Regions from separate parts of the Nonomuraea sp. C10 genome, predicted to be linked through region 1. Evidence: riboswitches for the same ligand, from Rfam matches in the RefSeq annotation. Region 1 holds a riboswitch; each other region holds the start of a gene.

What was found. Region 1 has a riboswitch for cyclic di-AMP ahead of FR742_RS02640 (CHAP domain-containing protein). Riboswitches for the same ligand answer to the same signal wherever they lie in the genome.
Region 2: another riboswitch for cyclic di-AMP. It lies ahead of FR742_RS04490 (D-alanyl-D-alanine carboxypeptidase family protein); the one in region 1 lies ahead of FR742_RS02640 (CHAP domain-containing protein).
Region 3: another riboswitch for cyclic di-AMP. It lies ahead of FR742_RS45565 (hypothetical protein); the one in region 1 lies ahead of FR742_RS02640 (CHAP domain-containing protein).
Region 4: another riboswitch for cyclic di-AMP. It lies ahead of FR742_RS05670 (hypothetical protein); the one in region 1 lies ahead of FR742_RS02640 (CHAP domain-containing protein).

Annotation. Positions count from the first base shown of each region.
Region 1 is NZ_VPFF01000001.1:555,660-563,245, reverse strand. Features, by position in the region: gene FR742_RS02660 (alpha-1,4-glucan--maltose-1-phosphate maltosyltransferase) at 1-1,678, shown strand, start outside; gene treS (maltose alpha-D-glucosyltransferase) at 1,751-3,451, shown strand; gene FR742_RS02650 (maltokinase N-terminal cap-like domain-containing protein) at 3,455-4,795, shown strand; partial or broken gene FR742_RS02645 (DUF4328 domain-containing protein) at 4,792-5,061, opposite strand; gene FR742_RS02640 (CHAP domain-containing protein) at 5,096-5,770, opposite strand; cyclic di-AMP (ydaO/yuaA leader) riboswitch at 5,784-5,932, opposite strand; gene FR742_RS02635 (MFS transporter) at 6,141-7,586, opposite strand, start outside.
Region 2 is NZ_VPFF01000001.1:958,499-966,084, reverse strand. Features, by position in the region: gene FR742_RS04535 (nitrate- and nitrite sensing domain-containing protein) at 1-241, shown strand, start outside; gene FR742_RS04530 (roadblock/LC7 domain-containing protein) at 241-666, shown strand; gene FR742_RS04525 (DUF742 domain-containing protein) at 663-1,061, shown strand; gene FR742_RS04520 (ATP/GTP-binding protein) at 1,042-1,641, shown strand; gene FR742_RS04515 (DUF1838 family protein) at 1,689-2,603, opposite strand; gene FR742_RS04510 (zinc-binding dehydrogenase) at 2,742-3,752, opposite strand; gene FR742_RS04505 (fumarylacetoacetate hydrolase family protein) at 3,749-4,597, opposite strand; gene FR742_RS04500 (IclR family transcriptional regulator) at 4,610-5,386, opposite strand; gene FR742_RS04495 (SDR family NAD(P)-dependent oxidoreductase) at 5,520-6,194, shown strand; cyclic di-AMP (ydaO/yuaA leader) riboswitch at 6,299-6,441, shown strand; gene FR742_RS04490 (D-alanyl-D-alanine carboxypeptidase family protein) at 6,453-7,358, shown strand.
Region 3 is NZ_VPFF01000001.1:801,565-809,150, forward strand. Features, by position in the region: gene FR742_RS03730 (DJ-1/PfpI family protein) at 1-205, shown strand, start outside; gene FR742_RS03735 (SAM-dependent methyltransferase) at 202-1,017, opposite strand; gene FR742_RS45030 (hypothetical protein) at 1,188-1,373, shown strand; gene FR742_RS03740 (erythromycin esterase family protein) at 1,388-2,575, shown strand; gene FR742_RS03745 (rod shape-determining protein) at 2,582-3,604, opposite strand; gene FR742_RS03750 (DUF5302 domain-containing protein) at 3,765-3,965, shown strand; cyclic di-AMP (ydaO/yuaA leader) riboswitch at 4,120-4,257, shown strand; gene FR742_RS45565 (hypothetical protein) at 4,443-5,288, shown strand; gene FR742_RS03760 (alpha/beta fold hydrolase) at 5,327-6,190, shown strand; gene FR742_RS03765 (hypothetical protein) at 6,316-6,687, opposite strand; gene FR742_RS03770 (roadblock/LC7 domain-containing protein) at 6,710-7,084, opposite strand; gene FR742_RS03775 (MarR family transcriptional regulator) at 7,114-7,586, opposite strand, start outside.
Region 4 is NZ_VPFF01000001.1:1,202,130-1,209,715, forward strand. Features, by position in the region: gene FR742_RS05660 (sensor histidine kinase) at 1-171, shown strand, start outside; gene FR742_RS05665 (response regulator transcription factor) at 168-812, shown strand; gene FR742_RS05670 (hypothetical protein) at 830-1,792, opposite strand; cyclic di-AMP (ydaO/yuaA leader) riboswitch at 1,798-1,937, opposite strand; gene galT (galactose-1-phosphate uridylyltransferase) at 2,008-3,090, opposite strand; gene FR742_RS05680 (DeoR/GlpR family DNA-binding transcription regulator) at 3,087-3,866, opposite strand; gene FR742_RS46490 (50S ribosomal protein bL37) at 4,009-4,086, shown strand; gene FR742_RS05685 (TrpB-like pyridoxal phosphate-dependent enzyme) at 4,126-5,436, opposite strand; gene FR742_RS05690 (LLM class flavin-dependent oxidoreductase) at 5,478-6,368, opposite strand; gene FR742_RS05695 (uridine kinase) at 6,378-7,010, opposite strand; gene FR742_RS44335 (hypothetical protein) at 7,100-7,255, opposite strand; tRNA gene FR742_RS05700 (tRNA-Gly) at 7,359-7,432, opposite strand; tRNA gene FR742_RS05705 (tRNA-Pro) at 7,523-7,586, shown strand, end outside.

The DNA.
Region 1 (7,586 bases):
CGAGCGCGCGGCCAGGGCCGTGCGGCAGGCCGACTGCCCGGCTCCCGACGGCGCCAACGGCGAGAGCGCCTGCGGCCACCGGGCCGCGCTGCTCGGCGTCGCGGCGAGGCTGCGCGACGAGGACCTCGACCCGCGGGCCCGGCTGTCGATCGCGCAGCTGCCCGAGACGGCCTCGCTGCTGGCGGCCCACCCGCTGCGCGAGCTGGTCACCAGGTCCAGGCAGCAGAAGGTGCGGGTGTCCAGGCGGCGGGCGCTCTACGGCTCCTGGTACGAGTTCTTCCCGCGGTCGGAGGGGGCCGTGGTCAACGGCGTCGGCGCCTCCAAGTCCGGAAATTTCCAGACTGCGGCCAAGCGACTGCCCGCCATCGCCAAGATGGGCTTCGACGTCGTCTACCTGCCCCCGATCCACCCGATCGGCCACACCTTCCGCAAGGGACGCAACAACACGCTCAACCCCGAGCCCGACGACCCCGGTTCGCCGTGGGCGATCGGCTCGGAGGACGGCGGGCACGACGCCGTCCACCCCGACCTGGGCACCATCGACGACTTCGACGACTTCGTCGGCCGCACCCGCGAGCTGGGGATGGAGGTGGCGCTCGACTTCGCGCTGCAGTGCTCCCCCGACCATCCGTGGGTCAAGGAGCACCCGGAGTGGTTCACCGTCCGGGCCGACGGCACGATCGCGTACGCCGAGAACCCGCCCAAGAAGTATCAGGACATCTACCCGCTCAACTTCGACAAGGACCCCGAGGGCCTGTACGCGGAGATCAAGCGGGTGCTGCGCCACTGGATGGACCACGGCGTGCGGATCTTCCGGGTGGACAACCCGCACACCAAGCCGGTGGCGTTCTGGGAGCGCCTCATGGCCGACATCCAGGCCACCGACCCGGACGTGCTGTTCCTGTCGGAGGCGTTCACCCGGCCCGCGATGATGCAGGCGCTGGCCAAGATCGGCTTCCACCAGTCGTACACGTACTACACCTGGAAGAACTCCAAGTGGGACGTCGAGGACTACCTGGCGGAGCTGTCCCACGCCACGTCCCACTTCCTGCGGCCCAACCTGTTCGTCAACACGCCGGACATCCTGCACGAGTACCTGCAGCACGGCGGGGTCCCGGCGTTCAAGATCAGGGCCGTGCTGGCGGCGACGGCCTCGCCAACGTGGGGGGTGTACTCGGGCTACGAACTCGCGGAGAACGTGCCGGTACGTCCCGGCAGCGAGGAGTATCTCGACAGCGAGAAGTACCAGTACCGCCCGCGTGACTGGGTGACCGCGGAGCGGGAGGGCCGCAGCCTGGCGTCCTTCATCACCCACCTGAATCTCTTCAGAAGGGCCCACCCGGCCCTGCAGGAATTGCGTAACCTACGGTTCCACCGGGTCGACCAGCCGGACATCATCTGCTTCTCCAAACGGCTGCCCGGCGCCTACGACGCGGCCACACGACGGCACGGACTGGGCGACGTCGTCATAGCGGTGATCAACCTCGATCCGCACCATACGCACGAGGCCACGGTAGACCTCGACCTGCCCGCCCTCGGGCTCGACTGGAACGCCGAGTTCGTGGTGGACGACGAGTTTTCTGGCGAGTCGTACCGTTGGAGACAGAACAACTACGTGCGTCTCGACCCTCACATCCAGCCGGCCCACCTTCTCACCGTACGAGCGTCGCCACGGTAGAGCTGAATTCAGCGGGGAGTCTTCAACAGTGTGTGCAAGCGCCTCCCTCATGAGCACCCGAGAGGAGAGCTCATGAGCTCCACACCCATTCCCAACACCTTCGACGACGAGAAACCACGCGACCCCTACTGGTACCGGCGTGCCGTCTTCTACGAGGTGCTGATCAGAGGCTTCGCCGACTCCAACGGCGACGGCACGGGCGACATCCGCGGCCTCATCGGCAAACTCGACTACCTGCAGTGGCTCGGCGTCGACTGCCTCTGGCTGCTCCCGCTGTACGAGTCACCGCTGCGCGACGGCGGCTACGACATCGCCGACTTCATGAAGATCCTCCCGGAGTTCGGTGATCTCGGCGACTTCGTACGGCTGGTCGAAGAGGCGCACAAGCGCGGCATGCGGGTCATCGCCGACCTGGTGATGAACCACACCAGCGACGCCCACCCGTGGTTCCAGGCGTCCCGCCACGACCCGGAGGGGCCGTTCGGCGACTTCTACGTCTGGTCCGACACCGACACGCGCTACCCCGACGCCCGCATCATCTTCATCGACACCGAGACGTCCAACTGGACGTATGACCAGGTGCGCGGGCAGTACTACTGGCACCGGTTCTTCCATCACCAGCCGGACCTCAACTACGAGAACCCCGCGGTGCAGGACGCGATGCTGGAGGTGCTGCGCTTCTGGCTCGACCTGGGCATCGACGGGTTCCGGCTGGACGCGGTGCCGTACCTCTTCGAGGAGGAGGGCACCAACTGCGAGAACCTCCCGAAGACGCACGAATACCTCAAGCGCGTGCGGGCCGAGGTCGACAGGCTCTACCCGGACCGGGTGCTGCTGGCCGAGGCCAACCAGTGGCCTTCGGACGTGGTGGAGTATTTCGGCGACCCGGTGGGCGGCGGGGACGAATGCCACATGGCTTTCCATTTCCCGCTGATGCCCCGCATTTTCATGGCGGTCCGCCGGGAGTCCCGTTACCCCATTTCCGAAATTTTGGCACAAACGCCGAAAATTCCGGAAAACTGCCAGTGGGGAATCTTCCTCCGCAACCACGACGAGCTGACCCTCGAAATGGTCACGGACGAAGAACGCGACTACATGTATACCGAATATGCCAAAGACCCCCGTATGCGGGCGAACGTCGGCATACGCCGCCGGCTGGCGCCCCTGCTGGAGAACGACCGCAACCAGATCGAGCTGTTCACCGCCCTGCTGCTCTCGCTGCCCGGCTCGCCGGTGCTCTACTACGGCGACGAGATCGGCATGGGCGACAACATCTGGCTCGGCGACCGCGACGGCGTCCGCACCCCCATGCAGTGGGACCCGGACCGCAACGCGGGCTTCTCCGACTGCGACCCCGGCCGCCTCTACCTGCCGGTGATCATGGACCCGATCTACGGCTACCAGGGGCTCAACGTCGAGGCCCAGCAGAAGAACGCCGGCTCGCTGCTCCACTGGACCCGCCGGATGATCGAGATCCGCAAGCGCCACCCGGTGTTCGGGCTCGGCGAGTTCATCGAGCTCAACTCCTCCAACCCGAGCGTGCTGGCGTTCGTCCGCGAGCTGGGCGACGACCGCATGCTCTGCGTGAACAACCTGTCCCGCTTCCCGCAGCCGGTGGAGCTGGACCTGCGCAGGTTCGTCGGCGTCTCGCCCGTGGAGACCATGGGTGGCGTGCCATTTCCACCGATTGGCGAACTTCCGTATCTTTTGACGCTCCCTGGGCATGGGTTCTACTGGTTCACTTTGCCGCCGGCCCACACCCAGGAGGAGTAGGACGTGCTGGAGGAGCTCCTTGCCGCATGGATCGCACGCCAACGCTGGTTCGGCGGCAAGGGGCGCCCGATCGACTCGCTGTCGATCGACTCCGACGTCGTCATCGAGGCGGGCGACCCGAGCCTGCGCCACCTGATCGTGTCGGTGTGGCAGGAGGGGTCCCGCGAGCGCTACCAGCTCCCGCTCGGCCTGCGCAGGGAGCTCCCCGACACCCTCACCCACGCCTTCATCGGGCCGTACGCGGCGGACGACGGGGAATGCGTGGTGTACGACGCCGTCCACGACCACGAGCTGACCCGCTGGATCCTGGAGTCGATGGCGGCCGGCTCGGGCCGGGCGGGCGTGCGGTTCCACCACCTGCCCGGCGTCGAGATCGACACCAACCAGCGCAGCCTGGTGCTCGGGGCCGAGCAGTCCAACACCTCGCTGGTGTTCGGCGAGGAGTACATCTGCAAGCTCTTCCGCCGGCTCGTCCCCGGCGTCAACCCGGAGCTGGAAGTCGTCACCGCGCTCGCGATCAGGCAGGCGCCGCACATCGCGCAGCCGTACGGGTGGATCGAGACCGACCTCGACGAGACCCCGACCACGCTGGCGATCATGCAGGAGTTCCTGTCGAACTCCACCGACGGCTGGGACCTGGCGCTCACCAGCGTGCGCGACCTCTACAACTCGCTGCCCGGCCTCCCCGCCGCTGAGGCGGGCGGCGACTTCGCCGCAGAGGCGGGCCGGCTCGGCGCGGCCACCGCCCGCGTCCACCACGAGCTGCGCGAGGCGTTCGGCACGGAGGTGATGGAGCCGCACGAGATCAAGCGGATGGCCGAGGACTTCAGGCGCCAGCTCGGCCGCGCCGTGGGCGAGGTCCCCGAACTGCGCGAGCACGTGCCCGCCCTGGAGCTCGCCTACCACCGGGCCGAGGAGCTGACCACCGAGGTGCGCGTCCAGCGGGTGCACGGCGACTACCACCTGGGCCAGGTCATGCGCACCACCACCGACTGGGTGGTGCTCGACTTCGAGGGCGAGCCCGGCCAGCCGCTGGCCGAGCGCCGCGCGCTCTCCTCGCCGCTGCGCGACGTGGCCGGCATGCTGCGCTCGTTCGACTACGCGGCCAGGCACCTGCTGGCGGACCACTCCGAGGCGGCCCGCCTGGAGCCGATGGCCGAGGAGTGGGCCAAGCGCAACAGGGCCGCGTTCCTTGAGGGCTACGCCGAGGGCGGCGGCGTCATCACCCCCGCCGACACGGCGCTGCTGCGGGCGTTCGAACTGTCGAAGGCGGTCTACGAGGTCGTGTACGAGGCCCGCAACCGCCCCACCTGGGTGTCGATCCCCTTGGCCGCCTTCCGCTAGACGGCCGGGCTCTCGAAGGGCGACACCGGAGCGGCGGGGCGCCGCGCCTCCTGCGCGTTGCTGATCCGCAGGACCACCAGGGCCGCCGGCACCGCCGCCACCAGCATCAGCGCGCAGCTCAGCACGTCGAACCTGGCCGCCGACGCCATGGACTCCAGCTCTTCGGCGTTGAAGAACAGCCGCCCGGCCACGAGCGCCACCCAGTTGCCGATCAGCCAGAGCGCCCACCAGAGCGTGACCAGCCCCGAGCGCGGCCAAGGATCGTTCTCGTCCCGATGGCTGGCGCGGTTGTCAGGCCGTTCAGGCGGCCTTGTACTCGGGGTAGCCGTAGCCGGCCACGTGGGACACGGGCCGGATGCGCTCCTCGACCTTGCCGTTGCCGGTGTTGCCCTCGATCGTGGTGATCGTGCCGTCGCCGTTGTCCTTCTTCACCAGGCCGACGTGGTCGACGGCGCTGATGTTCTTGCTGCCGCCCCAGTCGAAGAAGACGACGCTGCCGGGCTTGGCCTGGCTGCCCCAGCGGTTGTTGTCCTTGAACCACTGGGCGTGGGTGACGGTGTAGGCGTCCCAGCCGATCGTGGAGCGGGCGCCGGCCTGCTCGCCGACCCAGGACACGAACATCGCGCACCAGGGGGCGTTGGCGTACAGCGCGGGCGTGCCGCCGCCGTCACGGGCCAGGGTCTCGGCCGCGCGCGGGGAGGACATGTACCACTGGTGGAACTTGGTGCCGCCGCCGGCGGCGTCCTCGGTGACGCCGATCTGCGACTCGGCGACCTGCAGGACGGTGCTCGCGCTGACGGCGGTGGACTGGTTCGCGCTGCTCTGCTGGTGGGCGACCGGGTGGGGCTGGGAGGGGGAGGCGGCGGCCGCGGTGGCGGCGGCGGAGGTGCCGGCGAAGGCGGCGCCGAGTGCCAGGGTGGCGCCCAGGGCCAGGCGGGAGGTGGACGGGATGCGATCGAAGATGTGCTTGACCATGCTCGGGGATTGCTCCTTGCTTCCATGCCGCCTACCGGGTTAGCTGTCGGGTTCGGGCGTGGAAGTGCCCTACGGCGCGCCCTTGGTGAAGAGCGACCGATTCACCCCAGAGAAAGGTGGGTCCCCGGTTCCGCCAGAGGGCGGATTCGGCGGCCGCGCCGTGTTCCCGCAATGTGCGCGGGTGGGCGCGGTCTCGGCAATTCATCGGCAACGCGCGGGGGCTTACCTAAAAGCGCTGCTCAAGCGCGTGCCATCGATGGGTTCGAAGGTAATCGTCGCGCAAGGGAAAGGGCAAGCGCGGGACGGACCCCGGCGACGGGATCCCCCATGACATGGGGGATCCCGCACGAATTCTTTACCTTCGATCCGGTTACGAACCGTCGGGCGAGGAGCCGAGCCGGGGGACGTGGCGCAGGGCGGTGGCCGCCAGGATCGCCGCGGCGAGCAGGACGACGGAGGCGGCCGCCGCCGTGACCGTGAGGCTCGTGGTGAAGGCGGCCCTGGCCGCCTCCGCGAGCGTGGCGGCGACGGAGGCGGGCTGACCGGACGCGACGGCCATGGCGCCGCCCAGGGTGTCGCGGGCCGCTGCCGCCGCCTCCGCGGGGACTTCCTCCGGTACGCGCAGGCGGGCCTGGTAGACGGCGGCGGCGATGCTCCCGAAGACGGCCAGCCCGGCCGCGCCGCCGAACTCCTGGGCGGTCTCCGACAGCGCCGCCGCCGAGCCGGAGCGCTCCGGCGGCGCCGCGCCGACCACGATGTCGATGCCCAGCACGAGCAGCGGCGAGCCGCCCAGGAAGAACAGCGTCTGCCCGGTCACCAGCGCGGCGAGCCCCGACGTGCCTGCCATCGTGAGGAGCAGGACCCCTGCCGCGCCGAGCACCAGTCCCCCGGCCGCGAGGACCGCGGGCCGGACCCGCCGCGCCAGCGCCGGGGTCGCCACGAACCCGAAGATGATCGCCACCGCGTTGGGCAGCGTCCACAGCCCGGCCTCCAGCGGCGACAGGCCGAGCACGAGTTGCAGGTACTGCGCCGTCAGCAGGCCGATCCCCGGCCCCACCAGGATGACCAGCATCAGCGTGCCCAGCGCCCCGGAGAAGCGCCGCTCGGCGAACAGCCGCAGGTCGAGCAGGGGTTCGGCCAGCCCGCGCTGCCTTCGTACGAAGACCACCGCCAGCGCCGTCCCGGCTACCAGGGAGAGCGGCGCTACGGCGCCCGCCCCGCCGGCGGCCAGCTCCTTCACCCCGTAGGTGACCGCGAGCGCGGCCGCGACCGACAGCACCACGCTGGGCGCGTCGATCCGGCCCACGGCGGGCGAGCGGTACTCGGGCAGCAGCAGCGGCCCCGCCACCAGCAGCACGGCCATCACCGGCACCCCGAGCAGGAACGCCGCCCCCCACCAGAAGGTCTCCAGCAGTGACCCGCCGAGCAGCGGCCCGATCACCATGCCGCCGGTGAAGCCGACCATCCACAGGCTGATCGCGGTCGTCCGCTGGGCGGGGTCGTGGAACATGGTGCGGATCAGCGACAGTGTCGAGGGCATGAGCGTCGCGCCCGCCACGCCCAGCGCGGCGCGGGCGGCGATGAGCACTTCGGCGCTCGGCGCGTACGCGGCCGCGGCGGAGGCGAGCGCGAAGGCCGCGGCCCCGATCAGCAGCAGCCGCCTGCGCCCGATCCGGTCGCCCAGCGTGCCCATGGGGATGAGGAACCCGGCGATCAGGAACCCGTAGATGTCGTTGATCCACAGCAGCTGCGCCCCGGTGGGCCGGAGGTCCTCACTCAGCGCGGGCACGGCCAGGTGCAGCACGGTCACGTCTAT
Region 2 (7,586 bases), 400 kb from region 1:
CCTCCGGCCGCTCCCCCAGCGGGTGCGCCAGGCCAGCCTCGCCGCGGAGCTCAAGGTCCCGGCGGCCAGAGACGAACGGACCGGCCAGGAGTTCGCCGTGCGCGACCAGCCCGGCCGGTCCAGCGCCGCGATCGGCGCCTTCCAGAGGCAGTCCCGCAAGCGCCGGACCGGTGACGACGCCTCCCGGCCCGGGCAGGGCGGATCCGCCGAGCCCAGTTCCCCTACGACGGAAGATCGATGATGACGCAGCGCACCACCGCCACGAACATAGACGTGGACTGGCTTCTGGACGGCCTGGTCGACCGGGTCGCGGGCACCCGGCACGCCATCGTGCTGTCCGACGACGGCCTGGTGATCAGCCGGTCCAGGACCATCGAACGCGCGGACGCCGAACGCCTGGCGGCGATCGCCACCGGCCAGCAGAGCCTGGCCCGCGGCGTGGGGCAGCTGTTCAGCGGCGGCCCGGTCCACCAAGTGATCATCGAGATGGCCGACCTGTGGCTGTTCGTCACGGCCGCGGGCCGGGGGACCCATCTGGCCGTGGTCGCGTCCCAGGAGGTCGACGCCGAGCTGATGAGCGTCGCGATGCACACCCTGATCCAGCAGGTGGGCCAGGCGCTGGGCACCGAGGCGCGCCCCCCGCATGACGGGGGGAGACACGGATGAGGCACTGGACGGAGGGCTTCGAGGACGAAGACGCCGACGAGTCCCTCGTCCGTCCCTACACGATCACCGGCGGACGGACCGCACCCGAGCGGGACGACCTGGCGCTGATCACCCTGGTGACGACGGTCTCCGAGGCCTTTCCGGAAGCCGCGCGCGGCCGGAGAAGGATGCAGCCGGAGCACCGCACCATCTTCACGCTCTGCAAGCGGCCGCTGGCGGTGGCCGAGGTCGCCGCCGCGCTGAACCTGCCGGTGTCGGTGACCAAGATCCTCATCGGCGACCTGATCGAGTCGGGTCAGGTGCTGGCCCGGCCGCCGCTCTCCTTCGCACAGGCAGGCGGTTTCCCCGACATGGCAATCCTTGAGGCGGTGAGGGATGGGCTACGCGAACTCTGACCATGCGGACGCCGCTCCCCTGGCAGTGAAGATCCTGGTCGCCGGCGGTTTCGGCGTCGGGAAGACGACCCTGGTCGGCGCGGTGAGCGAGGTCGCCCCCCTGCGCACGGAGGAGTACCTGACCCACGCCAGTGTCGGCGTCGACGACCTGGAGGGCGTGGGCGGCAAGTCCACCACCACCGTCGCGCTGGACTTCGGCCGCATCACCATCAACAGGCAGCTCGTGCTCTACCTGTTCGGCACGCCCGGCCAGGAGCGCTTCTGGTTCATGTGGAACGACCTCGTCAACGGGGCGATGGGCGCGGTCGTCCTGGTGGACACCCGCCGGCTGGAGGTGAGCTTCGCGTCGATCGACTTCTTCGAGAGCCGCGGCATCCCCTTCGTCGTCGGCGTCAACTGCTTCCACGGTGTCCGTGACCGGACGCGGGAGGAGATCCGCAAGGCGCTCGACCTCGACCCGCAGGTGCCGCTGGTGCTCGGTGACGCCCGCGACCGGGCGGCGGGGCGCGACGTGCTGCTGGCGCTCATCGACCACCTGATGGCCACCCGGTCCCGCACCGCGCCGCATCCCGTGGCCTGATGCGTCCTACCAGGCGGAGCCGTCGTGGCTCCGCCTCGGCGGGCGGTTCAGGCGCGGCCGTTGGCGGCGCACCAGCCTGCCCAGGTGGTGGCGCCCTTGCCGAGCTGCTTGTTGTAGAAGGACGTCCACGAGTTCTCGCTCGGCCCAGGCGCGCCGGGGGCGGCCTTGTACAGCGGATGGCTCTTCTCGACCTCGGCCCGCAGCCACGGCTCGATGTCGGCGTACGAGCTCAGCGACCAGCTGCGGGCGTGGTAGGTGAGCTGGCCGCGCACGTCGGTCTCCGCCAGGCACATGAACGGCGCCCACGGGCTGGTCCGCGACCAGCTGATCTTCGTCTTCATCGCGCCGGACGGGACGCCGGGCTTGGTGCGGGCCGCCACCTCGCGGTCGTCCACGGAGAAGTCGAACATCTCCTGCGCCGCGTACACGCCGCCGACCAGGCCGAACCGCTCGCCGAGGGTGGCGCCGAAGTCCGTCCGCACGGGGATGTCGCTGGTCCACACGGTCTCGTCGTGCAGGCGCTGCAGCGGCGGGCCAACGTAGGAGGAAGTGATCGGGAACGGGCCGAAGTTGACCGTGTCGTTGTTGATGGGGACGACGGGATACGTCTTGCCGTCGACCGGGTTCTTCCACGTGCGCACGACGTGCTTCGGGTCGGCCGGGTCGGTGTAGAAGACGATCTCGCGGGAGAGCTGGTAGAGCTGGGTCGTCCCGGGGACCCGGTACAGCCGCCGGATGTTGTAGCCCTCGATGTTGAAGAGCTTCTGGCCGTGGCGCAGCTCCGGGTCCAGGCTGTTGCCCTCGATGTTCGCGTACACCGAGCCGGAGATCCGGAAGACCATGTCCTTCCCGTCCGGGCGTCCGAACGTCTGGAGGGAGAGCTTCGCGCTCTTGTCGGTGACCGTCTTGTAGACGGGCCCGGGGTCTGTGGGGGCGCCGCCGTCCGCCGCCGCGCCCGGCATGCCGGTACCGAGGACCAGGACGACAAGGGCTAAGAACCCCGTAACGCTTCGTTTTAACACGTGAACGCCTTTCACTTGGAGACGCAAGCGAACAGCGCCATATGTGATCATGCCGAGCGAAGGGTTGTCCAGGCGGCGTCAGCGCCGGGGGTCGATGTGGATCTTCGGACCGGCGCCTCCGGGACGGCGGCCGGCGAGGACGCCGGCCGTCTCGGCGAGGCCGACCGTGGCCGCGACCAGCGGGCGGGCGTCCACCGAGCCGTCGGCGTAGGCGGCGATCGCGCCGGCCAGACCGGCCGAGCCGCCCAGGATGCCGACGGCGGTGACGTCCTTGAGTACGAGGTCGCGGGTGTCGAGGGTGGACGGGGTCCGGGCCAGGCCGATGTAGACGAGGCGGCCGGCGGGTTCGACGAGGTCGAGCGCGAGTGCGGGCAGTCCGGGCGCGTTGGAGGCGTCGATGACGGCGTGCCAGGGCAGCGCGGGCAGCGACGCCCTGGTCCAGGTGCCGGTGAAGCCGAGGTCCGCGGCCAGGCGCAGGCCCTCGTCGTCGCGGCCCATCAGGTGGACCTCGACGCCTCGGGCGCGGGCGAACAGCGCCGCCAGCAGGCCGATCGTGCCCGTGCCCAGGACCAGCAGCCGCTCGCCCGGATCCAGGGCGGCGCCGCGGACGGCCCGCAGCGCGTTGCCGCCGGGTTCGACGAGGGCGCCGAGCGCGGGGTCCACGGTGTCCGGCAGCCGGTGCAGGGCGGTGACGGGCACGGCGACTTGTTCGGCCAGCGCGCCGGGGCGGCCCCGGCTGATGCCGATCTCGGCCAGTTCGGCGCACACGTGGTGGCGGCCGGCGCGGCAGCGGGCGCAGTGGCCGCAGCCGAGCATGGTGTCGCCGGTGACGCGGCGGCCGAGCCAGGCGGGGTCCACGCCCTCGCCGATGGCGGTGACGCGCCCGCACCACTCGTGGCCCGGCCGTAACGGGTAACGGGACCGGCCGGTGCTCAGGTAGCTCATGTGGCCGGTGAACAGCTCGACGTCGGTGCCGCACACGCCGGCCCTTTCGACGTCCACCACCACCTCCCCGGGCGCGGCGACCGGCGGCTCGACCTCCTGGACCTCCGCCTCCCCCGGGCCGGTCAGCACCAGCGCCCGCGTCACCGGGGGCCGATCACCTTCTGGCGCTGGCTGCCCAGGCCGTCGATGCCGAGCTCCATCACGTCGCCGGGCCGGAGCCAGACGGGCGGGTTCTGGCCCATGCCGACGCCGGGCGGGGTGCCGGTGTTGATCAGGTCCCCCGGTTCCAGCACCATGAACTGGCTCAGGTGGTGCACGATGACGTACGGGTCGAAGATCATCGTCTTGGTGGTGCCGGTCTGGCGGCGCACGCCGTTGACCGTCAGCCACATGCCGAGGTTCGTGACGTCGGCGATCTCGTCAGGGGTGACGAGCCAGGGACCGGCCGGGTTGAAGGTCTCGGCGGACTTGCCCTTGCTCCACTGGCCGCCGCGCTCCATCTGGAAGGCGCGCTCGCTGACGTCGTTGACCACGCAGTAGCCGGCGATGGCGTCGCGGGCCTCCTCCACCGAGTCGAGGTAGGAGGTGCGCCTGCCGATGACGATGCCGAGCTCGACCTCCCAGTCGGTCTTGGTGGAGCCGCGCGGGATGCGCACGTCGTCGTACGGCCCGACGAGGGTGTTGGGTGACTTGGTGAACAGGATCGGCTCGTCGGGGACGGCCTGGCCGGTCTCGGCGGCGTGGTCGCTGTAGTTGAGGCCGATGCAGAGGATCTGGTGCGGCCTGGCGATCGGGGCGCCGACGCGCTCGCCGGCGAACGCGCGGGGCTGACCTGTCGCGACCCGGTCGGCGAGCAGGGCGGCGCCGCCCCGGGCGAAGAACCGCTCGTCGAAGTCGGGGGTGACGTCGGAGACGTCGATGTAGTGGGTCTCGTCCACGCGGACGACGGGCTTCTCGGCGCCTGGCGCGCCGATGCGCATGAGCTGCACGTGTCTTCTCCGTTAGCTGGAAGGGGGCCGATCGCCGGAGACGATGGCGAGGATGGCGGGCAGGTCGTCCACGAGCGCCCGCACGGGGGTGCGGTAGGCGAGGCCGCTGATGCTGATCGCGCCGCTGGGCACGGTGGGCGAGGTCAGGTAGGCCGGGACCGCGAGACAGTTGACGCCCGGCTCGTTCTCCTGGTCGTCGACGGCATAGCCCTGTCTGCGGACCCGTACCAGCTCGGCGTGCAGCTCCCCGGCCGTGCCGATGGAGCGGCCGGTGGGCCGCTCCAGCGTCCGGTCGCCCACCCAGGCGCGCACCGCGTCCTCGTCGGGCAGGGCGGCGGCCAGCAGCATCTTTCCCACGCCGGTGCAGTGGGCCGGATTGCGGCCGCCCACGACGGAGCTCAGCCGGACCGCCCCGGACGGCGGGTCGAGCTTGGAGCGGTAGACGACCCAGGGGCCGTCGAGCACCGCGTAGTGCACCGTCTCGCCGTACCGGTCGCACAGCGCCTCAAGGATCGGGGTCACGCGGACGTGGTCGGGGCGGGCCTCGTGGTGGGCGAAGGCCATGCGCAGGAACTCGTCGCCGAGCACGTAGCGGCCGTGTCCGTGCCGGCTGGCGAACCCGGCCCGGCGCAGCGAGGCCAGCGCCCGATGCACCGTCGGCTTCGAGCTGTCCACCGCCCGCGCCATCTCCTCCAGCCCCACCCCGTCGGGGTGACGGGCCAGCTCCGCGAGCACCGCCAGCACGCGATCGGAGCCTACGAGCCGCTGCTCCTCCGTCCATTCGGGCATATTCCGTACGTTAGACCGTCGTTCCAGGAAACGGAAGTTGCTCGCGGAGAAGGCTTCCCCGGGTGGCGGGAGCCGGTTAGCCTCACAGACAGTTCCACTCATGTGTTATCGATTCCAACTATTGGAAAGAGACATGCGCACCGCTCTCATCACCGGCGGGGTCAGCGGCCTGGGCAGAGCCGCCGCCGTCCGCCTGGAAGCCGACGGCGTCCGGGTCGTCACCCTCGACATCGCCGACGGCGCGGACCTGGTCGTGGACGTCACCGACGCCGCCGCCGTCCAGGCCGCCGCCGACGAGATCGGCCCGGTCGACATCCTGGTCAACTCCGCCGGGATCGTCGGCCCCAACGCCCCGCTCTGGCAGCTCCCGCTCGACGGCTGGCGGCGCACCTTCGAGGTCAACGTCGACGGCACCTTCCACACCTGCCGCGCCTTCGTGCCCGGCATGCGCGAGCGCGGGTGGGGCCGCGTCGTCAACATCGCCAGCATGGCCGGCAAGGACGGCAACCCCAACATGGCGCCGTACTCCGCCTCGAAGGCCGCCGTCATCGCGCTGACCAAGTCGCTCGGCAAGGAACTCGCCACCAGCGGCGTGCTGGCCAACGTGATCGCCCCGGCCGTCATCGAGACCCCGATGAACGCCGACACCGGCCCGGAGGCGCTGGCGCACATCACCGGGCTCATCCCGATGCGCCGCGTCGGCCGCCCCGAGGAGGTCGCCGAACTGATCGCCTGGCTGGCCTCCGACAAGGTCAGCTTCTCCACCGGCGCCGTGTACGACATCAGCGGGGGACGCGCCACGTACTGAGCTTCATAGGCGAACATTTGACCGTTTTATTCCTTTTTGCTACGTTTGAGGCTTGCAGCAGCGGGGTCCGCCATGCGACCGCTGTGTTCTGCCCGGACCGCGCCTTCGCGCGGCCGCCTAATCCGCCATCCGGCGGAGCCGGGGACCCACTCTCATTCCGGGGTGAATCGGCGCCCGATCTCGCGCCGTAGGGCACTTCCACGCCCGAACCCGTCAGCTAACCCGGTAGGCGGCATGGAAGCTAGGAGCAATCCCTTCATGCGTCTCACCCATCGGATCAGCCATCGGATCAGCCATCGGATCAGCAGTGCCCTGCTCGGCCTCGCCGTAGCCACGGGCGCCATGACCACCGCCGCCGGCGCCGCCCAGGCCGCCACTCCGGCCGCGGCCGTCGAGCGGCCCCTCGCCAACGCCCCCTCCGTGGCCGGCAGCGCCGCGTACCTGATGGACGCGAAGAGCGGCGAGGTGCACTTCAGCAAGGAGGCCGACCTGCGCAGGCCGGTCGCCAGCCTCACCAAGGCGATGACCGCCTACACCGTGCTCAAGCAGGCCAAGCCGACGGACAAGGTCACGATCACCGCCGAGGACGTCGAGTACGGCAGCCAGGGCGGCGCTTCGGTGGCCCACCTGCGCGCCGGCGACACCCTCACCGTCGAGAACCTGCTGTACGGGCTGATGCTCCCGTCCGGCGCCGACGCCGCGCACGCGCTCGCCCGTGCCTACGGCCCCGGCGTGCCCGGGTTCGTCGCCGAGATGAACGACACCGCCCGCAAGCTCGGCATGACCGACACCGTGTACGTGAACGCCGACGGCATGCCCTACCGGGGCGGCGGCCACTCCACCGCCCGCGACCAAGCGACGCTCGCCAAGGCGACGCTGGATGACCCGACCCTCAAGAAGATCACCTCGACCCGGTACCACGCCGTGGAGTCGACGTCCGAGCACGGCTCGTACGCGTGGAAGAACACCAACCGCCTCCTCGCCGCGCCGGGCGCCCTCGGCGTGAAGACCGGCTACACCAGGGACGCGGGCTACACGCTCGCCTTCGCCGGCGAGCGCGACGGCAACCGCCTGGTCGGCGTGATCCTCGGCGAGACCGACTCCGGCCGCCGCTTCCAGACCGCGCAGGCTCTGCTGGACTGGGGGCACGCGGGCCACCGATAGGTCCCTTTCCTGCTTGTTGCCTGGGAAGATGTGGCCTGGTGGCAGCCGGGGCCGCACGATCGGCTAGCGTCGAAAACGGCGCGTGCGGACGGTTTGTCCGGCACGCGCCTACTCGCCGGTCGCAGGTCCAGGCCCCGGCTTCGAAAGGAAAGAGATGGTGGAGCCGGTGCCGGCTGACCTGAACACGATTGAGCGCCGAGGCGCGGTGCCGGGACGGGGGTGCGCGCG
Region 3 (7,586 bases), 250 kb from region 1:
GGCCATCGACACCCTCACCGACCTGGACCCGACGATCGAGGTACGGCCCGGCTACCGGTTCGTGGACGACGGCGACACCATCACCGCCGCAGGGGTGTCGGCGGGCATCGACATGGCGCTGCACCTGGTGGCCCGGCTGGCCGGCACCGAGCGCGCCAAGGAGACCCGCCACTACATCCAGTACGACCCGGCCCCGCCGGTCTAGGGGACGCGGCCGACGACGCCGAGCACGCCGCCCTTGACCAGGCCAGGCCACGGGTACGGGTCGTCGTCGTTGCGCCACTTCTGGGCCGGCACCACACCCGGAGGGAGGATCTCCAGGCCGTCGAAGAGCGCGAGCAGGTCCTCCCGGCCGCGCCAGGCGAGGCCGCCCGAGGTGCTGCGCTGGTAGACGCCGCGGACCCCGTCGACCTTCGCCGCCTCGCTCTCCCCGGGCTCGATGTAGCCGTGCGAGACCACCAGGTGGCTGCCGGACACCAGCGGCTGCCGGAGGGCCGCCACGATCTTGGCCACCTGGTCGTCGTCGTGGAAGAAGTGGAAGACGGCCGCCACGACCACCGCCACGGGCCGGGAGAAGTCCAGATGCTCTTCGGCGGCGGCCAGGATGGCGTCGGGCTCGGCCAGGTCGCCCTGGACGATGATCGTCTCGGCGTTGTCGGCCAGCAGGGCGCGGGCGTGGGCGAGCACGATCGGGTCGTTGTCCACGTACACGATCTTCGAGTCCGCGGCGACCCGCTGCGCGACCTGGTGGACGTTGTCCTGCGTCGGCAGGCCCGTCCCGATGTCCAGGAACTGCCGGATGCCGGACTGCGCCAGGTGCCGCACGCTCCGGATGAGGAATCCCCTGTTGGCCAGGGCCACCTCGCGGATGTCGGAACCGGTCTGGCGGGCGAGCTCGATGACTTGCTCCGCGGCCTCCCGGTCGGCGGGGAAGTTGTCCTTGCCGCCCAGGTAGTAGTCGTACATGCGGGCCACACTGGGCACGTTGGGGTCGATCTGCCCCGGAAGCTGCGCCATGTCCTCGCCTTCCACGTAGCCTCTGCCGCAAATGTAGTGCTTTTTCGTGACGAACGGATCTTTATCCTCTAGAAAGAGGTGATCCGGTGGGACGGTATGGGCCAAGGGCTGATGCGGGCGATACTTTGGTCCGATGCGGCGGGCCCGCCGGGGGTGTCAGCGTTGCCCGCATGGGGTTCATCGGAGTCATTCTCATGATCCAGGGGTTCGGCGGGTTCGTGGCCCGCCAGTTCTTCGACCGCGACTTCGGGCTGCTGCATCTCTGGCTCGACGGCGCGACGCTGACGGTGGTGAGCGTCGCGCTGGGCGTGCTCGGCCTGGTGCTCGCCCTGGCCAGTCTTCGAGACAGGTCGTGACGGGAGCGGCCGAGGTGACCGGCTGGCTCGCGTCCAGGGCCGTCCCGCTCGACGGGCTCGACCCGCGCGGGCCGGTCGCCGGCCTGGAGCCGCTGCGCGAGGTCCTCGACGGTGTCAGGGTGGTGGGGCTGGGGGAGGCGACCCACGGCACGCGGGAGTTCTTCCTGCTCAAGCACCGGCTGCTGCGGTTCCTCGTGGAGGAGCTGGGGTTCACCGTGCTGGCGATGGAGGCCAGCGTGTCGGCGTCCGAGGCCCTGGACGCCTACGTCCTGGGCGGAGCGGGGGAGCCGGAGCGGCTGCTGGCCGACCTCGGGTTCTGGACGTGGCGGACGCGGGAGATGCTGGCCGTGGTGGAGTGGATGCGCGCGCACAACCGCACCGCCGAGCCGAAGGTGCGCTTCGCCGGGATCGACCCGCAGTTCCCCGCAGCGTCGCTGCGGTGGCTCCGCGATCACCTGGGTGAGCGGGCCGGCGAGCTGCTCGGGCCGCTGGCGGTGCTGGGGGAGACGCGCCTGGGAGTGGGGGAGCCGCTCGACCCGGCGATCGAGGCGGCCGCCCGCGGGCTGGCCGACGAGGTGGGCGCCGGCGGCCCGGAGGAGGCGCACGCCAGGACCGTGAGCCAGTTCGCGACACTGGTCACGCGGCCGATGCGCGACGCCGACGGGGCGCGCACCGCCGGGGCGGCCCGCGACCAGTTCATGGCCGACAACGTCGACCGGCTGCTGGAGGACCCGGCCGCGAAGGTCGCCGTCTGGGCCCACAACGGTCACGTGGCCGCCGGCCACTACGCGCGCCTCGGTGCTCCGGTCATGGGAGATCATCTGCGTCAGCGTCACGGCGCCGGTTACTACGCGCTCGGCCTGCTGTTCGGACAGGGTGAGTTCCGGGCCAGGCGGCTCCGGTTCGGCAGGCCCGACGTGCGGCGGCCGCCGGTGCGCCACCGGGTGCCCGCCGCCGGCAGGCCCGACGTGGCCGAATCCCTGCTGGCCGCCGCCTGCCCCCGCGATCACGTCGTCGACCTGCGCCTCGGGCCCAGGCCCGAGGCGGTGACCCGGTGGCTGGGCGAGCAGCAGTACGTGCGCGGTTACGGCGCCACGGCCGGGCGCTTCTCGTACAAGCTGACCTTCACCCCGGCCGTGCTCGGCGCCGCCTTCGACGGGCTCGCCTACATCGCGCACGGCACCTGTTCGACCCCGCTGTAAGGGTTGTCACAGCGGGGGCCGGGGGCCGATGGCGCCCAGGCGGTCGGCGTATCTGCCGAGGCCGAGTGCCATCGACTCGACGGGCCGGTCCGCGCGCCGCACCGGCACGCCCATGGCGGCGCGCAGGCGTCTGGCCAGGCCGCGCAGCAGCGCGCCGCCGCCGGTCAGCACCGCCCCGTGCGCGGCGACGTCGGCGGCGAGCTCGGCGGGGCAGCGCTCCAGGGCCGTCGCCGCCGCGCGGGCGATGGCGTCGGCCGGCGCCCGGGTGACCTCGTACAACTGCTGGACGGGCAGCCACGCGACCCGCTCGCGCCGCGACTCCGGGTCGAGGCCGCGGACGATCACGTGCCGGTCCAGCGGTTTCCAGGACGGGCCCGCGCGGAGCTTGGCCGCCTCCGCCTCCGCCTCGCCGACCAGCAGCCCGTGCTCACGGGCGACCAGGGTGGCGATCGCCGCGTTCACGGCGTCGCCGCCGGCGTGGACGGTCCCGGCGGCGACGACGGCGCCGCAGGCGAGGATCGCGATCCTGGTCAGGTGAGGGCCGATGTCGACGATCATGCGCCCGGCCGGCTCCGTCACCGGGAGCCCCGCGCCGAGCGCCACCGCGACGGCGTGCTCCACGAGGTACACCCGCCTGGCGTCCGCCTCGTAGGCCAGGTCGCGCACGGCCGAGCTCAGGATGGGCGGGGCGCCGTCGGGCAGCGCCATCACCAGCCGCGGCCGGGCGTACGGGTGCCCGTGCACCTTGCTCAGGAAGTGCTTGACCAGCCGCCCGGCGAGCTCGCCGCCCTCGCGCACCGGCCAGCGGGCGATCCCGTCGTCGTCCCGTACCGCCCGCGTGCCCGCCCCGCTGGAGGGCGAGCACGCCGCGTACGCGTCCGCGCCGAAGAGCGTGCGGCCCGTGGCCGCGCAGGCCGCCGCCATCGACGGCTCGTTGAGCACGACGCCCAGGCCGGGGGCGTAGATCTGGGTGGTGGCCGTGCCGAGATCGATCGCGAGATCCCGGCCGAGGAACGCGAGCGGGCTCACCGCCGCGGCTCCGGGGGGTAGAGCTGCATGTCCGTGGTGTTTCCTCGATCGGGTCAAGGCAACACCAAGTCGCCGGCGCGCGTCCCGCCGATGATCCCGGTTATGCGCTGTCAAGGCCTGCGTGCGAAGCTGGAGGCTGTACGCACATCAGGAGGCCCTCATGGCGGAAACCCCGGAGCCGGAAGTCGACGAGACTCCCGAGGACGAGATGAAGCGCAAGTTCCGTGAGGCACTGGAGCGCAAGCGCGGCCAGCAGGCGGGATCTGGCGGCAGTGGTAGGGGCGCCGACCATTCCAAGATCCACGGAGCCCACGGCCCGGCTGCCGGCAAGCGGTCCTTCAGGCGCAAGAGCGGCGGCTGAATCTGGGTGTTCAAGGGGGTACGGCATGCCGTACCCCCTTTTTCTAGGTAGATCTTCGCCCGAATCATGGGCTTACCTTTGCGTTTGTCCGATTTGCTCGCTAGATTGGTCGGCGTTACCAGGCAGTGACCTTGGCTCTTCACCAGGAAGAGGCGGCTGCCTGGCGCCGAATCCCGCTCCCCCGCGGGAACCGGGGACCCACCTTCTGGGGTGAATCCGGCCCATGCGGCCGGTAGGGCATCTCCACGTCCGAACCCGTCAGCTAACCCGGTAGGCGAGATGGAGAGGACGTTTTCCTGTGATGAATCACCGCGCCCGTCCCCCCTACCGCGGGATGTCATCGGCCGCCGATTGAGCGGCACCATTTCCTGATCTTCCTTTCGCGCTCCCACCGTAGCGTCCGTACGGCTTGATGCCCGGCTACGTCGTTCCGCGAGCGCATCTTTGCTGTTGCCTCACAAAGGACTTCTGTTTTTCATGTCTGCTCGTTTCAGCATGCGTTCCATCGCCGCGATCGTCGCCGCCGCCGGCACGCTGGCGCTCGGCTCCGGCGCCGCCGCTCACGCCGACACCGACAAGGGCACGGAGAAGGTCCTGCTCCAGGGCGAGACCACGGCCTCCTACTTCTGGGACGACGGCTCCGGCCGCGCGGGTGACACCGGCCTGCCGGCCAGCGGCAAGCCCATGCAGAAAGGCATGGCCGCCAGCCCCAGCTGGCCGCTGCTGACCGAGGGCTACGTCGTCTACAAGGGCAAGAAGGCGCCGTTCTTCGTCGGCGACCGCGGCCCGGGCGTCCCGTCCAGCAAGGGCATCATGCTCGACCTGGACGGCAAGACCTTCGCCGACCTGACCGGCGGGAAGTTCAACCCGCGCACGCTCATGGTGGACGGCAACGGCGGCAAGGGCCACATCGAGGTCGAGTACGTCATCACCAAGTGGGGTGACGGCCTGGGCCTGAAGAACCACCCGGTCGCCTTCTCCGAGGGCGCCTACAAGCGCATGGACCGCAACCCGGCCGCCCCGCCGGTCCTGGCCGGGGACAAGGCGGACGACAAGGCGGACAAGAAGGACGAGGAGAAGGCCGTCGCGGGCCAGTCCGGCAGCGACAAGGCCGAGCCCGTGAAGACCAGCCCCGTGAAGGCCGACCCGGTGAACCTCGTCAAGGCCCCGGCCGAGCCGCAGCCCGCCGCCGGCGGCGCCGAGGCGGCCGCGGCCACCGAGCGGAGCAACGTGGCGGGAGCCGCCGTGGCCGGCGGCGTGATCCTCGTCGGCGGCGGCCTGGTGCTGGGCCGCGAGCGCATCCGCAAGCTCGTGCGCCGCTGACCTTTGCGTCACCACGATTAGAATGTCATTCTAGAGCCGTGACCTCGACCGCATCGGCTCATGGAATCGACATCGCGTACGAGAGCTTCGGCTCTCCCGACGGGCGCCCGCTCCTCCTGATCATGGGGCTGGGCGCCCAGCTCATTCACTGGGACGACGAGCTGTGCGAGCAGCTCGCCGAGCAGGGGCACCATGTCGTCAGGTTCGACAACCGCGACGCCGGGATGTCCACCCACCTCCACGAGGCGGGCGCGCCCGCACCGGGCAAGCCGGCGCCCTACCTGCTGGACGACATGGCCGCGGACACCGCCGGGCTGATGGACGCCCTCGGCTGGCCGGCCGCGCACGTGATGGGCGCCTCGATGGGCGGCATGATCGCCCAGTCGCTCGCCATCCGGCATCCCGAGCGGGTGCTCACCCTCATCTCGATCATGTCGACCCCCGGTGGCGCGGTCGCCCCGCCGAGCGAGAGCGCCCGGTCGGTCCTGTTCACCAAGCCGGTGACCACCCGGGAGGAGGCCATGACCCAGGCGCTGGCGACCTGGTCGGTCATCGGCTCCCCGGGGTACGAGCTCGACCGCGAGCGTGTCCAGCGGCTGGCCGGGGAGGCGTTCGACCGCGGCCACGACCCGGCGGGGTTCGCCCGGCAGCTCGCCGCCATCATGGCGTCGCCCGACAGGACCGAGGCCCTCACCCGGCTCAACGTCCCGGCGCTGGTCATCCACGGGGCCGACGACCAGCTCGTCCCGCTCTCCGGGGGGCAGGCCACGGCAGCGGCCATCCCGGGCGCCGAGCTCAAGGTCTTCCCCGGCATGGGGCACGACCTCCCGCGGGCGCTCTGGCCGGAACTCGTCGAGGCCGTCACCAAGCTCACCGCCGGTCACGCGGGCCCGGCCCGCTGATCCCGGGACCGTTGGAAGGGGCGCACCTCGCGAAGCGCCGGGAGGCTGCCGCTCGCGAGATGCGCCCCGGCGGCGGCACGCGCTCGCCGCGCCCGGACGCGTGCCGCCGGGTTCTCGGGGGAGGGTCAGACCTCCAGCTTCTCCTCGATGCTCTTGAGATGGTGCCTGGCCAGGGCCAGGTTGGCCCGGCCGCGGTCCAGGGCCAGATAGAGGAACAGGCCCTTGCCGCCGCGCCCGGAGATCGGCCGGATGATGTGGTACTGGCCGCCGAGCGTGATGAGGATGTCCTCGATGGCGTCGTTGAGCCCGAGCGAGTCCATCGTGCGGAGCTTCGCCTTGACGACCTCGGTGTTGCCGGCCGCGGCGACCTGGAGGTCCAGGTCCTTGGACCCGCCCAGGGCGCCGAGCGCCATGCCGCTGCCATGGTCCACGATGGCGGCGCCGATGGAGCCGTCGATCGCCATCATCTCCTTGAGAGAGATGTCCATGCTGGCCATGCTTTCCTCCGATCAGGAATGGTCACTTCTTGCCTGCTGCCACCGCCGCCACCGCGGCGGCGGTCTTGCGCCCCTCCAGCCGGAGCAGCCCGAGGTTGGCGCCGGGCTCAGCCAGGACTGTGAGGACGACAGTGGGGCCGGCGGCGTAGAACGCGGCGTGGCCCGCGCTGCCGGAGACGAGCGTCTCCTCCAGGTCGCCCCGCCCGGCCAGGATCATCATGCGCCGGCTCATCGCGAGCAGCGCCGCGGCCAGCGCGGACACGTGCTCGCTGCTGTCCTCCGCCAGGTCGCAGGCGATCGTCAGCCCGTCGATGGTGGAGGCCACGCTCCCTTTGACGTCGGCCGTCCGTTCGCGCAGGAGAACCATCTCCTTGAGCACCTCTTGACGCAGTTCCACAGATGGCCTCCTCCTGCGTGAGGGGAACCTCACGTCAGCTCCTCCAACGCCTTCCTGAGCCGCAGCAGCAGCTCGATGTCCGTGGGGTCCCCGGTGACGACCGGGCCGAGCGGGCCGCCGGCGGTGGCGTCCGCCCCGTGCCGGGCGACGTCGAGCCGCTTGACCCGCCTGGGCAGCGGCTCCGTCCCCTCGGCCGCGACGATCAGGCCCGCCGCCGCCAGCCTGCGCACCGCCAGCAGGACCGCGTAACCGGACCGGCCCAGCCGCTTGGCCAGCTCCAGGGGAGTGGCCTCGCCGTCGGCCCCGATCGCCACCTCCCACTGCACGTCGCTGAGCGTCACGCTCTGCCCGGGCATCCGCCGCGCGGCGCGTACGGGGGAGGTGTCCAGGTCGGCCCGCGGCCACGTCTCGGCGAGCCGTGCCCGGCGGCGCGCGCACTCGCGCACCAGGCCGGGCACGTCGAAGTACCAGCGCCCGCCGAGCCAGTGCCCCTCGCCGGGCC
Region 4 (7,586 bases), 650 kb from region 1:
CTCGACACGGACGGCGGGTCACCGCCGCCCCGCGGCGGCGGATTCGGCCTGACCATCATGCGTCAGCGCGTCGAAGGACTGTCCGGCACGCTGCGGATCGAGTCCGAGCCCGGAGCCGGCACCGGGATCTCGGCCTGCGTCCCCACCCTGCCGGCCGGGAGCCACGCATGACCGATCACGCGGCCACGGTCCGGTTGTTGATCGCGGACGACCATCCCGTCGTCAGGGACGGGCTGAGCAGCATGTTCGCCTCCGCGCCGGGATTCGAGGTGCTGGGCGAAGCGGCGGACGGCGCCGCGGCCGTACGGCTCGCCCAGGAGCTCCGGCCCGACGTGATCCTGATGGACCTGCGCATGCCGGGCATGGACGGGTTGACCGCGATCAACGAGCTGACCAGGCTGGGCGTCACCGCGCGCGTGCTGGTCCTGACGACCTACGACACCGACACCCATGTCCTCCCGGCGATCGAGGCGGGGGCGACCGGCTACCTGCTCAAGGACTCTCCCCGGGAGGAGTTGCTGCGAGGCGCGCGGGCCGCCGCCAAGGGCGAGAGCGTGCTGTCCCCCTCGGTGGCGGCACGGCTGATGAACCGGGTCAGGACCCCCGCGCCGCAACTGCTCAGCCGTCGTGAGCTCGAGGTCCTCGAACTCGTGGCGGCCGGGAACACCAACCGTGAGGCGGCCGCCCGGCTGTTCATCACCGAGGCCACGGTCAAGAGTCACCTTCTGAACATCTACGCCAAGCTGGGCGTGGGGGACCGCGCCGCCGCCGTCACCGAGGCGTTCCACCGAGGGCTGCTCGTCCCGCGATGACGCTGGAGATCCCCTTCTCAGTGCATCGAGATGTGCACGTGGTCGAAGTGGTTCTCGGTGATGCTGCCCCGGTCGGACATGCCGCTCCAGCCCGAGCCGTGGTTGATCCGCTGCTTCCAGATCACGTACTTCACGCCCAGCTTGCCGCGGTTCTGCACGGCCCATTCGGCGATGCGGTCGCCGAGGGCCGTGTTGGTCCCTGACGGCATCGAGCCGCCGGTGCTCATCATGAAGTCGCAGGCCCGGCCCAGCGGATGCTCGCCGCTCGACCCGGAGCGGAAGCAGCCCACGCTGAACGGCAGGGCGAAGTTCTTCGCGATCTCGGTCTTCATCAGCCGGGTGCGGGGCGTGATGTTGTCGGCGCCCGACGGGAGCTGCGGCGCCCAGGTGCCGTCGGAACGGCGGCCGGTGGCGATCGGCACCAGATCTTCCAGCTTCTTCTCGATGTCCTTGATGACGCCCTCGGCCTCCTCGCGCTGGCCGGCCACCTCGGCGGCGTCGGACTCGATCTCCTTGGTCAGCGCCGTGGCCTCGTCGGCCGCCTTCTTCGTCTCGTCGCGGGCCTCGGCCACCTTGTCGACCAGCGCCTGCTGCTCGGCCGTGAGCTGCGCCAGCAGGGCGGCGTTGCGGCCGTCGGGCAACTGGATCAGGCTCGGCAGCTGCATGCCACCGCTCTGGTACTGCAGCAGGGCCAGCTCGGCGACCCGGTCCTCGGCGGAGCTCAGGGTCTGCTCGGCGGTGGCCAGCCGTTTGTCGGCCTCCTCCGCCGCCTTGCGGGCCTCGGCCAGCTCGACGCGCTTGAGGTTGTAGCGCTCGATCAGCTTGTCGACCTTGGCGTTGAGCTGCTTCAGCTCCTTGCGGAGCTGCTGCTCGCCGGGCTTGGGGTCCGCCGCCGCGGACGTGGTCAGGGCCGGGGTGAAAAGCACCGCCGCGGCGGTGACGAAACCGATGGCAAGGTGCGCGGGGGACGCTGCCGCCACGTGATGGGTCCTCTCCCTCTGCCGGCCGGGTTAGCTGACGGGTTCGGGTACGGGAGCGCTCCCTACCACCGAAGTGGATTCACCCCAAGTGCAATTGGGTCCCCGGCTCCTGGGCACCTCGCCCAGGATTAGGCATGTTCACACGGCGCTTTACGGTCGTGCTGGAAGGGATAGTAGTGGTAGATCACAAGTAATGCGAGTCAAACGGAAATCTCTTAGTGATCTACCTGTGATCGAAGCATGCGTGCGGCTTCTTCGGGGAGCACGTCGTTGACGAACGCGCCCATGGCCGACTCGGATCCTGCCAGATACTTCAGCTTGCCCGGGGCCCGCCTGATGGAGAACAGCTCCAGGTGCAGGTAGCCCAGCTCGCGGTCCTGCCGGACCGGCGCCTGGTGCCAGGCCGAGATGTACGGCATCGGCACCCCGAACAGCCCGTCCAGGGCGCGCAGCACCGAGGTGTAGAGCGGGGCGAACGCGGACCGCTCGGCCTCCGACAGCGCCGCCAGGTCGGGCACCTGCCGGTGCGGGTAGAGGTGCACCTCGAACGGCCAGCGCGCGGCCGCCGGCACGAACGCCGTCCACAGCTCGTTGGCCGCCACCACCCGGACCCCGGCCTCCCGCTCGGCGGCCAGCACGTCCGCGTACAGGTTGCGGCCCTGTCGCCGCTCCGCGTACCGCCGGGCCGCCCCGAGCTGCAGCTTGGTGCGCGGCGTCACGTACGGGTACGCGTAGATCTGCCCGTGCGGGTGGAAGAGCGTGATGCCGATCTCCTCGCCCCGGTTCTCGAAGCAGAAGACCTGCTCGACGCCCTCCAGCGCGGACAGCTCGGCCGTACGGTCGGCCCAGGCCTCCATGACCAGCTCCACCCGGTCGTCGGAGAGCCGGGAGAAGGACGAGTCGTGCGTCGAGGTGAAGCACACCACCTCGCACCGCCCCATGCCCGGCCGGACCTCGCTCAGCCCTCCGACATCCTGATATGTCCCGAGATTGCCGGAGAAGGAGGGGAAGCGGTTCTCGAACACGACCACGTCGTAGTCGTACGCCGGGATCTCCGACGCCCGCGTGTCGGACGACGGGCACAGCGGGCACTCGTCGGGCGGCGGCAGGAACGTCCGGGTCTGCCGGTGGCCCGCCATCGCGATCCACTCCTCGGTCAGCGGGTCGTAGCGCAGCTCCGACGCCACCGGCCGCGGGTCCAGCGGCCGCCGGTCGATCGCGCTGCGGTCGGCGCCGTCGCTCCGGTCGAAGTAGATGAGCTCCCGGCCGTCGGCCAGCTCGGTGATGGTGCGCTTCACGCCGCCCCCTCTGCGATGATCAACTCTCCGGCCCTGTCGGCCAGCTCCCTGCGTGCCTCCTCGGGCAGCCCCGCGTCGCTGATGACCACGTCGGCCTCCGTCAGCTCGGCGATGGTGCTGATGCCGACCGTGTTCCACTTGGTGTGGTCGGCCGGCACCACGAGCCGGTGCGCGGCGCTGACCAGCTCACGGTCGGTCTCGGACTCCAGCAGGTTGGGAGTGGTGAACCCGGCGCGCAGGCTCATCCCGTGCACCCCGAGGAAGAGCGTGTCGACGTGCAGGCGGCGGATCGCGGCCACCGCGACCGGGCCGACGAGCGCGTCGGAGGGGGTGCGCACGCCGCCGGTGAGCACGACCGTGCGGTCGGCGCGGGCGTTGCGGTGGAAGACGTCGGCCACCGGGATCGAGTTGGTGATCACGGTGAGCTCGGGCACGCCGATCAGATGGTGGGCCAGCGCCCAGGTGGTGGTGCCGGCGGACAGGGCGACCGCGGTGCCGGGGCGCACGAGCTGGGCCGCGCGGCGCGCGATGGCCTCCTTCTCCTGCTGCTGCCTGGCCGACTTGGCGGTGAAGCCGGGCTCCTCGGTGGAGCCGGGACCGACCGCGGTGGCGCCGCCGTGGACCTTCTCCAGCAGCCCCCGGTCGGCGAGCACCTCCAGGTCCCGGCGGATGGTCATGTCGGAGACGCCGAGCTCGCGCACGAGGTCGGCCACCCGGACACCGCCCTTGCTGCGCACGCGTTCGAGGATCGCCTGCTGGCGCTGCTGTGCGAGCACGCCCCCGCTCCTTCCAACAGATTCCACCAAATTATGACACGAATATGTTGGGGAATGTTAGGTAACCCCAGGCCTTGCCGGGAAGCCGGTGAAGAGGGACGTTGGGTCGGATCCCGTACCCCGACCACCGGGAGGTGACCATATGGCCAGGCGCGCACGCAAAGGCAAGGCACGCAAGAAGAAGAAGGCCAACCACGGCAAGCGCCCCACCGCGCGCTGACGGACACCGCCGCCCGCCCGGCGGGCGGCGGGTCCTCGTTCACGCCGGCAGCCCGCTCAGCGCCTCGTCGATGCGCTCCTGCGGCAGCGCGAAGTCCTCCATCTCGCCCGACAGGTAGCGCTCGTAGGCGGCCAGGTCGAAGTGGCCGTGCCCGCACAGCGCGGTCAGGATCATCTTCTCCTCCCCGCTCTCCTTGCAGCGCAGCGCCTCCGCGATGGTCTCGGCCAGCGCGTGCGTCGGCTCCGGCGCGGGCAGGATGCCCTCCGTCCTGGCGAAGCGCACCCCCGCCTCGAAACACTCCCTCTGCGAGCGGGTGACCGCCTCGAACATCCCCAGCTCGTACATGTGCGACAGCAGCGGCGACATGCCGTGGTAGCGCAGCCCGCCCGCGTGGATGGGGTCGGGCACGAAGTCGTGGCCCAGCGTGTGCATCTTCATCAGCGGGGTCAGGCCCGCCGTGTCGCCGAAGTCGTACGCGTAGCGGCCGCGCGTGAACGACGGGCACGCCTCCGGCTCGACGGCCCGGATGACCGGGTCGATCTTCCCGGCCAGCTTCTCGCGCAGGAACGGGAAGACCAGGCCGCCGAAGTTCGACCCGCCGCCGGTGCAGCCGACGATGACGTCCGGCATCTCCTCCAGCTGCCCCAGCGCCTCCTCGCCGATCACCGTCTGGTGCATGAGCACGTGGTTGAGCACCGACCCGAGCGCGTACCGGGTGTCGTCGGCCGACGCGGCGACCTCGACCGCCTCGCTGATCGCGATGCCCAGGCTGCCGGGGGAGCCGGGGTACTCGGCCAGCACCTTGCTGCCGGCCTGCGTCACGGGCGACGGGCTGGCGTGCACGCTCGCCCCGTACACGCGCATCAGCGCCGAACGGTACGGCTTCTGGTCGTAGGAGGCCCGCACCATCCAGATCTCGCAGTCGAGGCCGAACTGGGCGCAGGCGAAGGCCAGCGAGCTGCCCCACTGCCCGGCGCCCGTCTCGGTGGTGAGCCTGCGCACGCCCTCCTGGGCGTTGTAGAACGCCTGCGGGACGGCCGTGTTCGGCTTGTGCGAGCCGGCCGGGGAGACGCCCTCGTACTTGTAGTAGATGCGCGCCGGCGTGCCCAGCGACTTCTCCAGGTTGCGGGCCCGCATGAGCGGGGTCGGCCGCCACAGCCGGTAGACGTCGAGCACTTCCTGGGGAATGGGCACGAACCGCTCCTGGCCGACCTCCTGACGGATGAGCTCCATCGGGAACAGCGGCGCCAGGTCATCGGGACCGATCGGCTGCCTGGTCGCCGGGTGCAGCGGCGGAGGAGGCGGGACGGGCAGATCGGGAACGATGTTGTACCAGTTGCTGGGGATCATCGTCCCAGTCTGCTCCCGCCGCCGGTCACGATCCAGTCCCGTCAGGCGCGTCGCTCCGCGTCGACCTGGCGGCGCACCTCCGGCACGACCTCCTCGGCGAACCTGGTCAGCTGCTCCCGCTGGTCGCCCTCCGGCCACAGGATGAACGTGTCCATCCCGTAGGCCACCGCCAGGTCGGTCAGCTCGTCCACCCACTGCCCGGCCGGGCCCTTGAGGAAGCCCTCGCTCGGGCCTCCGGTGATGGTGCCGTTGACGTTGTAGAGCCTGCGCACGTCCCGCGGCCGGCGATCCGCCTTCTCCGCGGCCTCGTCGATGCGCGCCTGCAGCTCGGGCAGCCGCTCCGGCGGCGCCCACGACGAGGACGGCAGCCACCCGTCGGCGGCCCTGCCGGTGAGCGCGAGCGCCCGCGGCCCGCCGACGCCGAGCCAGATCTCCATCGGGTGCGCGGGCTCAGGCCCCGCCTGGGCGCCGCTGAGCCGGTAGTGCTCGCCGTCGAACCGCCGGTTGCGCTCGCCGCTCCAGATCGCCCTGACGACCGCGACGGCCTCCTCCAGCGCGCCGATCGCCTGCCCGGGCGTGCGCCGCGCTCCTCCGTACGCCTCGATCGCGTCCCAGAACGCCCCGGCGCCCAGCCCGAGCTCCACCCGGCCGCCGCTGAGCAGGTCGAGGCTGGCCGCCGCCTTGGCGAGCACGGCCGGCTGCCGCATCGGCAGGCTGGCCACGTCAGGGAACACCCGCACCCGCTCGGTGGCCGTGGCGATCACGCTCAGCAGCGTCCAGGTCTCCACGTAGCGCCGCTGGTACGGGTGATCCTGCACGCCGATCAGGTCCAGCCCCAGTCCGTCGGCCAGCCGCGCGTACTCGACCAGCGGATCATCGGCATAGGGCACCAGGAAGTAGCCGAACTCCAGCGGACGTCCATAATCAGCCATAACCGTCACCTACCCGTTCACGGCCCGGATCGCCAGCCGATCCGGATGGTCCGCCCGTACCACCACATCCGCGGCCTCCTGCGGCCGCACCTCGCGCTCGTACCGCTCGTACGCCGGCAACCGCCACCGCTCCTCCGCGGGCGTGCGGCGCTCCAGCGCGCCCCGGGACAGCCACACGTGCACGGCCAGCTCGACCGGCAGCCCCCGGCCCAGCAGCAGCGTGCCGTCGAGCAGCAGCACCCCGCCGGGCGGCAGCGTCCGGTACGGCACGCGGTAGGCGCGGTCGGCCCCGCTGTCCCACAGCGCGGGCAGCACCCTCCCCGACCGCCCCGGCCCCAGCGGCTCCAGCACCTCGCGCAGCAGCGCCCCGGTGTCGAGCCACTCGTCGTAGAACACGTCCGGATCCGTGCGCCCGAACTCCAGCCGCAGCGACGCGGGCCGCAGGAAGTCGTCCGCGGACACCCGCAGCACCTCCCGCCCGCGCACCCGCAACGGCCCCGCGAGCCGATCGGCCAGCTCACCCGGCCCGGCCGCCGGCGCCCCGTCGACCACCACCCGCACCCACGCCTCGCGCGGCCACCCCGCGACCCTGTCGGCGAGCTCCTCGGCCAGCCCCTCGGCCGAGATCGGTCGTACACCCATCACCCGAGCCTACGAGCCGCCCGCTCCAGGACGGCGGGCCTCACCGAGTGCCTTGTGATAGATCGCACTGGCTTCACCCCGGCCACTGACTACCCGGAGTCTTCGCGATCGTCCGAGAGCCGGGTGTCCCCGCCGGGGGCGCTTCCGCAGAACAGCTTCCAGAGATGGATGCTCATCACGACGAACAGGGCGACTCCGCCGAGCATGATGACGAGGGCGCAGAGCGCGTACGGATGGAAGATCACGGGGCCTCCTGCCGTCGTGCTGATCATAGGCGACCCGAGGTTCCATCAGACAACAGCAAGGCCCAGGCGGCGGGATCGTCTCCCTGGCCTGGGCCTTCGTAGGTGGAGCGGACGACGGGAATCGAACCCGCGTAGCTAGTTTGGAAGACTAGGGCTCTACCATTGAGCTACGTCCGCGCGAACCGGTCGAAGTCTGGTCTAGACTGCATCCGGTCGTCAGGGCGTAAGCGTACCGGAGTCCCGGAGCGCGTGCGTACCCCGGCGCCACGGGGCGTGGCGCAGCTTGGCAGCGCGCTTGCTTTGGGAGCAAGAAGTCGCAGGTTCAAATCCT